3 regions of the Brevibacillus sp. NPDC003359 genome follow, and region 2 is predicted to be linked to each of the others. Evidence: predicted binding sites of a transcription regulator. Region 2 holds the regulator's gene; each other region holds the start of a gene.
The links. Region 2 encodes Rex, which represses fermentation and respiration genes when NADH is low (regulators of the CRP and FNR family bind a similar motif). Its sites were predicted from a motif close to TTGTGAAATATTTCACAA; they were not measured.
Positions count from the first base shown of each region.

Region 1: the regulator Rex is predicted to act here: its motif matches at 1,616-1,633, upstream of ACFYU8_RS28230 (cytochrome ubiquinol oxidase subunit I).
Region 3: the regulator Rex is predicted to act here: its motif matches at 1,664-1,681, upstream of ACFYU8_RS10655 (helical membrane plugin domain-containing protein).

Region 1 covers NZ_JBIAOR010000020.1:20,811-23,971, forward strand. Annotated here, with positions in the region: gene cydB (cytochrome d ubiquinol oxidase subunit II) at 1-129, opposite strand, end outside; gene ACFYU8_RS28230 (cytochrome ubiquinol oxidase subunit I) at 119-1,534, opposite strand; gene ACFYU8_RS28235 (hypothetical protein) at 2,066-2,821, opposite strand; gene ACFYU8_RS28240 (sigma-70 family RNA polymerase sigma factor) at 2,811-3,161, opposite strand, start outside.
Region 2 covers NZ_JBIAOR010000001.1:370,651-373,811, reverse strand. Annotated here, with positions in the region: gene ACFYU8_RS01770 (amidohydrolase) at 1-1,086, opposite strand, end outside; gene ACFYU8_RS01765 (redox-sensing transcriptional repressor Rex) at 1,103-1,726, opposite strand; gene ACFYU8_RS01760 (ComEC/Rec2 family competence protein) at 1,742-2,641, opposite strand; gene dinG (ATP-dependent DNA helicase DinG) at 2,683-3,161, opposite strand, start outside.
Region 3 covers NZ_JBIAOR010000002.1:218,167-221,327, reverse strand. Annotated here, with positions in the region: gene obgE (GTPase ObgE) at 1-868, shown strand, start outside; gene ACFYU8_RS10660 (PilZ domain-containing protein) at 877-1,542, shown strand; gene ACFYU8_RS10655 (helical membrane plugin domain-containing protein) at 1,839-2,294, shown strand; gene ACFYU8_RS10650 (NAD(P)/FAD-dependent oxidoreductase) at 2,337-3,161, shown strand, end outside.

The sequences.
Region 1 (3,161 bases), on a different contig from region 2:
CCGGGTTTGCAAATCATTTCGTGATAGCAGGCGCGTCGCCATACCGACACCAAAGTCGAAGCCTTCGAGAAAGAAAAATCCGGTAAACAGAACGGCAATGAGTAGGAACCACAGTTCATTAAGCTCCATAACGTTCACTCCTTACACGATCAAATGGATCCTGAACCTGTAAATCCTCTACATCCTCATGACTATCCATATCCGGTCCTTTTTTGGCCACACGAGCAAACAGATAAGCCAAGAGGCAGAGCAGGATTAGATAAATAGTCGTGAAGGCGATAAGAGAGAACCATACCTCTCCTGTGCTAACGCTTGGCGAAACCGAATCTTCAACACGCAGTAGCCCGAATACCGTCCAAGGCTGGCGACCTACCTCCGTCATGATCCACCCTGCCGAGTTTGCGATGAATGGTAAGGAGATACCCGCAACCATTAGCTGCATGAACCGCTTGTTTGGCTGTTCCAGCTTTTTGCGGAAAGTCAGATATACCCCGTACAGAGCCAGCAAAATCATTGCACTACCGCCAGCCACCATGATGCGGAAGCTCCAGAAAGTCGTCCGAACCGGTGGAATGTAGTTTCCTGGTCCATAGGTTTGCTCATACTCTGCCTGCAATTCCAACATGCCCGGTACAGAACCTGAAAGTGAGTTGTACGTCAGGACACTAAGCAAATAAGGAATTTTGATTTCAAAACCGTTTTCTTGTTTTTCCGGATCAATCGTTGCAAAAACCGTCCAAGGAGCTGGGTCCGAGCTTGTTTCCCACAGCCCTTCACTCGCTGCCATTTTCATCGGTTGGGTAGCAACCAAATACTGCGCTTGACCATGACCGAATTGAGCAATAGCAAGCGAGGAAATCAATGCTACCACGATCGCGATTTTGAACGATTGTACAAAGAATGTAACATCTTGTTTTTTCAACAGCTTCCATGCACTGATACCTGCTACCAAGAAGGCACCGGTCGCAAATGCCGCAAATACGGTATGCGGGAATTCATATAGTAATTGTCCGTTGGTAAGAAGGGCGAAGAAATCGACCATCTCTGCACGTCCGTTATTAATAGCGAAGCCGACTGGCTGCTGCATAAACGAGTTGGCTGCCAAAATCCAAAGGGCCGAAAGAATCGTTCCGATCGATACGAGCCAAATACATGCGAGATGCACACCTTTGGACAAACGATCCCAACCGAACACCCATAGTCCTATAAAAGTCGATTCGAGGAAGAATGCTAAGAGGGCCTCAATCGCTAGCGGTGTTCCAAATACGTCGCCGACGAATCGTGAGAAATCGGACCAGTTCATCCCAAATTGGAACTCCTGCATAATCCCTGTCACGATACCAACAGCAAAATTTATGAGCAAAAAGGTTCCCCAAAACTTGGCCATTTTTTTGTACAAGTCATTCTTTTTTACTACATACATCGTTTCCATAATGGCTACTAACAATGACAGCCCGATGGAAATCGGCACAAAAACAAAATGAAAGATGGTTGTTATCGCAAATTGAAGTCGTCCCAAATCCACTATATCCATGTAAAAGATCCCTTTCTATTCGCGTTTTGGCCTTTATGTACCGGAAGCATACCAGTGGGGTAACCAGCATTTATTACGACTTTGTGAAAAAATTCACAAATATATGTGAAAAAATTCACAATAGATTCCCTCTCGTGTAACCCCCTTTTCGTCTTCGTGAGAGAGTTTTTTGTTTTACCCTGTATATTCCCGGTCATGTATAATTGTAGCAGGACTTTTGACCCTAGAGGGTGTCCGATTCGTTACATGATTTTTAACAGTCTGTGACTGTTTAGGATTTTCCCTTGATTTGAGCTAGACTTATGCGCCTCCACTTATTTTATTGAATATGTAATTTGTTCATTTTCTCTTAAAATATCTCGGCAGTTATTGTACGTAGAAAAAATGGATACTGTTTTGACGTTTCATCCATATATAGCAGTACTTTTTGATCCCCTTTTTTACCATTTTACGAAAATACCCAGACGATCACCGACCTCGAAAAGTAATCGAAGCCGGTCGTGCCTGGGTACGTGGTGAAGTAACAACCGCTTATTTTTTGACGGATTTCGTTGACAAGGAATCGATGATGTTGCTGATGGTCGCAGCATCAAAGCTCTTCTCTGCCATCTGGTACAACTCGTACGTGAATCCTTCATGCTCCCAAATCACGATTCCGTTGGCGAAATATACCTTTTTCCCGCCAATGGTTTCGATCTTGACACCCTCTGTCGTGCTGATGCCGTTTTCGCCACCGTTTGAAATCAACAAGGAAATAAACTCTTTCTCTTTTTCATACTGAATTTCTACCATACCCTTGCCTTGAACGACCGTGTTTTTATAGGAATAATGCTCTGACAACCATGTCGGTGCGGGAAAGTCCATTTTACTGGCTGCGCGTGCTTCTTCCAATGTCATCTGTGGGGGGGCCTTGCGTTCTATAGGTATCTCGATTTCTTGGGTATTGGACTGTGTAGCAGGCAGCTCTTTATCATATTGGGTAATTTCCATGTTCCCGACTTGAAAGCGTGCCAAGATCGTCTGGAGCATTCCTTGGGCAAACGATGTAGTCGAGAATGCACCTAAAAGGCAAACAACAGCAACAGCACTAACTGTGGCAGCTTTCCATTTATTCGTTTTCATATAGATCCCGTCCTTTTTGCTAGTATTGGGTTGTATGTTTCCTGATTCCAATTTGAATTTCAGCCGATTGTATATGTTGGCTTTTGGAGTGGTGTCATCCAGCTCCAGATCAGTAAGCAAGTCGGTGAGTTCACGAAAATCGTCTAGATCATGCTTACTCTTCATAACGGAAGCCCCCTTTTTGCAATTCCATCTGCAGCTTTTTCAAGCATCTGTAGAGCACAACGCCAATATTTGAACCACTGACACCAAGAAGTTCTGCGATTTCTGCGTTTTTAAGACCAGCCGCATATTTCATGGCGATGATATTGCGCTCCTTGTCACTCAGCTTCGCCAGTGCTTGAAATAAGGCTTGATGATTATCGTCGCGGATCACGATATCCTCCGGGGAGGACTTCGGCAAGACCAAATTCAGAATCGAATCCAATGAAAAGTTGATTCTTTTCTTCTGTGAGCGGAAGTAATCTGTCACTGCATTTCTGGCGATCGCAAACAACCATACTTC
Region 2 (3,161 bases):
TACTTCAATGCTTCCAAGCGTTTCCTCTTGGAATACTCCTTCTGCCCCATAACGTGTAGCCATGCGAAGTGCTTCCTCTGCAGGTACGGCTACTGGATCGTTGTTTACACCTTTGTGCAGGATCGCAGCGAGTTTTAATTCCTCAAACAAATTCAAATTGTTGTTGCTTGCCGAGCTGTCGGTACCCAGCGATACGCTGACACCCTTTGCCAACATTTTCGGAACAGGCGCAACACCGCTTGCCAGCTTCAGGTTGCTCACAACGTTATGAGAAACTCTCACGTTGTATTTTGCCAAAATGTCGATTTCTTCATCCGTCAGGTGAACAGCGTGCGCGACGAGCGTTGGGCGATTGAACATTCCCAGCTTTTCCAAATGCGCAACTGGACGCAGCCCGTAGTCCTTCTCATTTTGACCGACTTCCCAAGCGGTTTCAGACATATGGATATGAAGCGGCAAGGAAAGCTCATCGGCTTTTTCGATAATTTGGGTAATAAATTCTGGCGAGCAAGTGTATGGAGCATGCGGTGCCATCATGACGGTAATCCGACCGTCTGCCTGATTATGCCATTCTTTTGCAAAAAGAGTCGCGTCTTTCAGCTTTGTTTGACGTTCTTCTTCAGAGCACAGACCGATCATACCTCGGCACAGGCGTGCACGCATTCCAGCTGCATCGACTTCCTTTGCCACGACATCCATATGATCATACATATCCACAAACGTAGTGGTTCCAGTGCGAATCATCTCGATGAGCGACAGTTGGGTACCCCATTTTACTGTGTCTCCCGTGAATTGCGCTTCCAATGGCCACATTTTGTCTTCCAACCATTGTTGCAGCGGCAAATCATCTGCATAACCGCGTAGGAGGGACATGCCAGCGTGTCCATGTGTGTTGATCAATCCAGGCAGTATGTAGTCTCCTTTTTGATCGATGACTTCATCGTATCCTGCTTCCGACAGGTCCTCAGGCGTTGGGCCCACGTACGTAATCTTGTTGCCTTCGAATGCTACGGCACCATCGTAAATGACTTCATTCGTATCGTTAACGGTAATGACTGTTGCGTGAATGAGGATCGTCTTTTTCATAATATACACTCCGTTCTTACGTCAAGTAGTAGGCCAAGCTTTGCAGGTTGGACGTCACATCTGCATAGTGAATGCGAACATCTTTTCCTGCGCGAATCGTCGTAGGGGCAAAATTCAAGATCCCCCTGATACCCGCTTGAGTCAACTGATCACATACGGATTGCGCTGCAGGTGCTGGTACCGTAATAATCGCCAGCTTGATCTGCTTGTTTACGATCGTTTCTTCCAGCTCTGATAAAGGCTGAATCAGTATACCTGCGACCTTTTTGCCCTGCTTCTCGGGGTTACTGTCAAAGATGGCCGCAATCCGCATGTTATCTTTCAAATAAGCGTTGTAGTTACTAATGGCATGGCCCAAATGTCCAGCTCCGACCAAAGCCACACGGATTTCATCCGTTAGCTTCAGGATTTCACGTATTTTTTCCACCAGATAATCGACATCATAGCCGATTCCTTTTTTTCCAAAATCACCAAAAGCTGCAAGATCTTTTCTGATTTGGGCAGGATTCACATCAAGATTCTTGCCCATCTGTTGGGAGGAAACGGTGGTCACCTCAACCTGCTGCAAATAACTGAGGTAACGCAGATAAATCGGCAAACGACGGACGACCGCTTCTGAAATCTTTTCGTGTTTTGCCACGTTCGGTCTTCCCCCCTAATTCTTTTGCTTCAAAATCCGATATTCTTTCCCATTCGATAAAATGGTAATGGAACCATCGTGGCTGGTAACATATGTCTCGGCCCATGATTCACCCAAGCGCTCCATAACTTCCGTCTGACCTTCTTTCATTTGATCACGCGATCGGCCTGTTTGAATAATGGCGACCTGCGGATCGACCTGCGTCAGAAAGGGTTGCGAAGACCCTTGATTGCTCCCCTGACCGGCTACCTTGAGCACTTCCGCCCTCAGCTTGTCATTTTTTTGTTCCAACAATCGCTCTTCTGCTTTTTCATTCACGGCACTCATAAATAAAAACCGCAATTGACCGTGCATCAATCGAAAAACGAGAGAATTGTTCTGGGGCGATAAAAATAACGGCTCATTCGGAAGCAACACTTCCATGGAGATTTCTTGGTCAAGCGTGAGTACTTGTCCTTGCTCTGCTTCCATCTGCTTTTGTTTGGGGCGAAGCAGCACGACATGACGAATCGAAGGTGAGATCAGCTTGGGTAAAATGACGGCATCTACAAGCACTTGCTGGCTTAATGAAGCGTAGCCTCCCATATATTCAGGCTGATCGTTCGTCAACACCACATAATCGAGCCGTGTGATCTTAAGCTCTGCCAAACGCGCCGAAAGAACGGGCCAATCTTCTGCCGCACCCGTATCAATCAGCATCGTCTTGCCACCTGGCATTCTCAAAAGTGTACTTTCACCATGAGGAAGTGCCAAGTAGCTGATAATGAGACCAGAAAATTCCTGTTCGGTCTCCGTTTCAAACGGGTCTTCGATCTTCACTGCTGCTTCTAGCAAATGACTGTCAATCGAGCATGCGCAAAGGAAAATCGCACAGAGAACCACAATCCACCAACACCACGCTTTTTTCCCTAACATTTATTTTATCACCTTAATCCCTATGAGACTATTGCTTCATTTTATGAATCTGACAGGGATTGCATACTAAGGAATGGATCTATGCGCTCTCGCAGCGTTGGCCATGAACCACTTTCGATCTGAAATGGCGGTAAAGATTGAAGGAATGAACGTCCATATCTCGACTCAACCACACGCGTGTCGAATACGATCACGACCCCGCGATCCAAGTGATGGCGAATCAATCGCCCCACACCTTGTTTGAATTGCAAAACGGCTTGTGGAAGAGACAAAGACATAAAGGCGTTTTTACCTTCTGCCTTCAAAAGTTCTGCCCTGCCTTGATAAACAGGATGATTCGGCGGAGCAAACGGGAGGCGAACAATGACTAAACTGCTCAGCCATTCCCCCTGGATATCGACACCTTCCCAGAAGCTGCTCGTCCCTAGCAGAACACTTCTCTCCATGCTTCGGAACAGACGTACCAGCTTGCTCCGATTGTTGCTATCGATGCCGTGACCGAATAACGTATACGGTTCTG
Region 3 (3,161 bases), on a different contig from region 2:
ACACATCTCGGAGAACGGAGAGCCAGGTCAAGAGCGTTATATTGTCATGGAGCTCAAGTTGATTGCTGATGTGGGCTTGGTTGGCTATCCGAGTGTCGGAAAATCCACGTTGTTGTCCAGTGTAACAGCGGCGAAGCCAAAAATCGCTGCGTACCACTTTACAACACTGACACCTAATCTGGGTGTTGTGGACTTGGGCGAGCAGAGCTTCGTGATGGCTGACTTGCCAGGATTGATTGAAGGCGCGCATGAAGGTGTGGGTCTTGGTCACCAATTCCTGCGTCACGTAGAGCGTACGCGCTTGATCGTCCATGTGATTGATATGGCAGCGGTAGATGGACGCGATCCGTACGAGGATTATTTGCAGATCAACCGAGAGCTGACTATGTATAACCTGAAGCTCGAAGATCGTCCGCAAATTGTAGTCGCGAACAAAATGGAACTGCCAGAAGCAGAGGAAAACCTGCGTATTTTCAAGGAAAAGGCTCCAGATGTGAAGGTGTACGAGATTTCCGCTGCAACCAGTCAAGGCGTACAAGGATTGATGTATGCGATTGGGGATACCTTGGCGACGATTCCGGACAAGCCTGCTGTCGAGGAAGTTGCCGAAGTGGAAGAGCGCGTTGTCTTCCGAGCAGAAAAAGAACCAGAGGCATTCGAAATTACGCGTGATAGCGAAGTGTTTGTCGTCAGCGGCGAGACGATTGAGAAGCTCGTACGCATGACCAATCTGAACAGCTATGATGCAGCCCAGCGTTTTGCAAGACAAATGCGCAGTATGGGTGTAGATGATGCTCTGCGTAAGCTTGGAGCAAAAGACGGGGATACCGTCCGGATCGGCAAATTAGAGTTTGACTTTGTGGAGTGACAAAAACCATGATTGATGTCCCATCACTGAACCCCTTTATGGGGGATAAACGACTCCAACGCGGTGCGACGCTACCGCTAATCATCTCCAAACAGGTGAAGACACCTGTCCAAGTTTTGGTCGAACATGTAAAGGGCAGTTATCTCGTAGCTTCCTATGAGATGAAGCTTGAAACGAAAGCAGAGCTCCTCGGATCAACTGTACGCATTCGTTGGGAAACGGATTCGGCAGTGAACACAATTGATTTGGAAGTGGTTTCGGAGCAAACGCTTTGGCCAATCAAGCTTTTAGGGATGATTCCGATTAGTGTAGGGGTAGAAATTTCACCAAAGCGCAAGCAGGATCCCATCTCCCCAGATCTCGGTATTTCTGTCCCTTACAAGGTGATGGGAGCTAGACCGATCGAAGAAAAAGGCGAGGCAGTGCTGCTGAAATTCTCTCCTACCCGTCTTGTTTTGGGAACGGACGGTTATGTGTCGAAGGGCGATTTTCTCCACTTGTCTTTTAAGATACCGAAGCAAGCGCAGGAGATCGTCATGATGGCGAAAATCGTGGAAAAAACGTTTCAAGACAAACAATCAATCATTGAATTAATCTTTACGGATATCAATGAAAAGCACCATGAACTCATCAAAGATTACTATAAAAAGCTCTCAACTACCGCTTCTTCCTAAGGAAGCGGTTTTTTTCCTTTGATGTTCCTGTGAAGAAGGTATATAGTAGAGTACATAGAGTTCTAAATCGAGCCTGTTCACTTAATGGATTTGTTGTGTACGCTTTCATCTGAATAAATTCTTGTGAAATCATTCACTTTTGATTATTCGAATCCGTTGTTTGCTTAACTTTGTGAAAAATGTTACAAGTAATTTTTATTTCTGGATTTTCAGGGAGAATAGCGGCCGTTACTCGTATGAACAGGCATCGAGAATGAAAAGGCCTCTATTCCAAAGCAAAGGAGGACGTTTTTTTTATGTCTCAAACAACTACGCAACAAGCTCAAGCTGCTGCTGAAGTAGCAAGCACTGCTACTCTGGCGCCAGCGCAACAACAAGATGTACTCGATCAGTTGATGAAACCAGAAATCCAAGAGTCACTTAACGTATTGGTGGCGAACCTGCCTAAATTGGCGGAACTGACAACTCTTTTGACCAAAACGTATGATTTGGTACAAACGGTAGCAAATGATCACGTATTGATCGACGACATCAAAGGCGGAATGGAAGAGTTCGTAAAACCGATCTCTGATAAAGCGAAAGGTATTGCGCAAGCAGCCATTGAAGCCAATGACCGTGTTCATGTAGAAGAGTCTACTATCGGTTTGTTCGGTATTCTCAAAATGCTCAAAGATCCGCAAGTACAAAAAACATTGCGTTTCGCACAAGCATTCTTGGAAGTGTCGGCAGAACGTCAACAACAAAAACGCTAGTTTTTTCATTATGGAATGTAAGACAAGGACGGAGGATTGGGCATGGCGAAGCATATTCTGATTCTAGGCGGCGGTTATGGCGGTTTGCTCAGCGCATTGACTGCACGTAAATACATGACGGCTGAAGAAGCGTCGATCACGGTGGTAAACCGTTTTCCTACTCACCAAATCATTACGGAACTGCACCGCTTGGCAGTAGGAAACCTGTCTGAACAAAACGTGGCGCTCCCTCTGGAAAGATTGCTGCGTGGCAAAGATATTAACCTCGTAGTAGACGCGGTAGAAAATATTGGTCTCGATTCCCAACGCGTAACACTGGCGAGCGGCGAGTCCATCAAATATGATGCATTGGTGATTGCGCTGGGTAGCGAAACAGCATTCTTCGGAATCCCAGGTCTGCAAGAGTACAGCTTCACACTGAAGTCTGTAGAGGAAGCAAATCGTCTGCGTGCACACCTCGAAGAGCGCGTGATTGAATACAAGACGAGCAAGAATAAAGCAGATGCTTCCTTCGTTGTAGGTGGTGGCGGTCTGACAGGTATCGAGCTTGTTGGGGAATTCGCTGATATGCTGCCAAATCTGTGCCACAAACACGGCGTAGACTTTGCAGACGTATCCATCTACTGCGTAGAAGCAGGTCCATCCATTTTGGCTGGTTTTGCTCCTGACTTGGTTGAGCGTGCGAAAACGAGCTTGGAAAAACGTGGCGTTCAGTTCCTGACAGGCGTACCTGTAACGGAAATGAAAGAAACCACGGTTTGCTTAAAAGATGGCGGTACCATTGAAACCAAAACAATGGTATGGACAGGTGGCGTACAAGGAAATCGCGTAGTAGCAGAGTGCGGCGTGGAAGTAAATCGCGGGCGT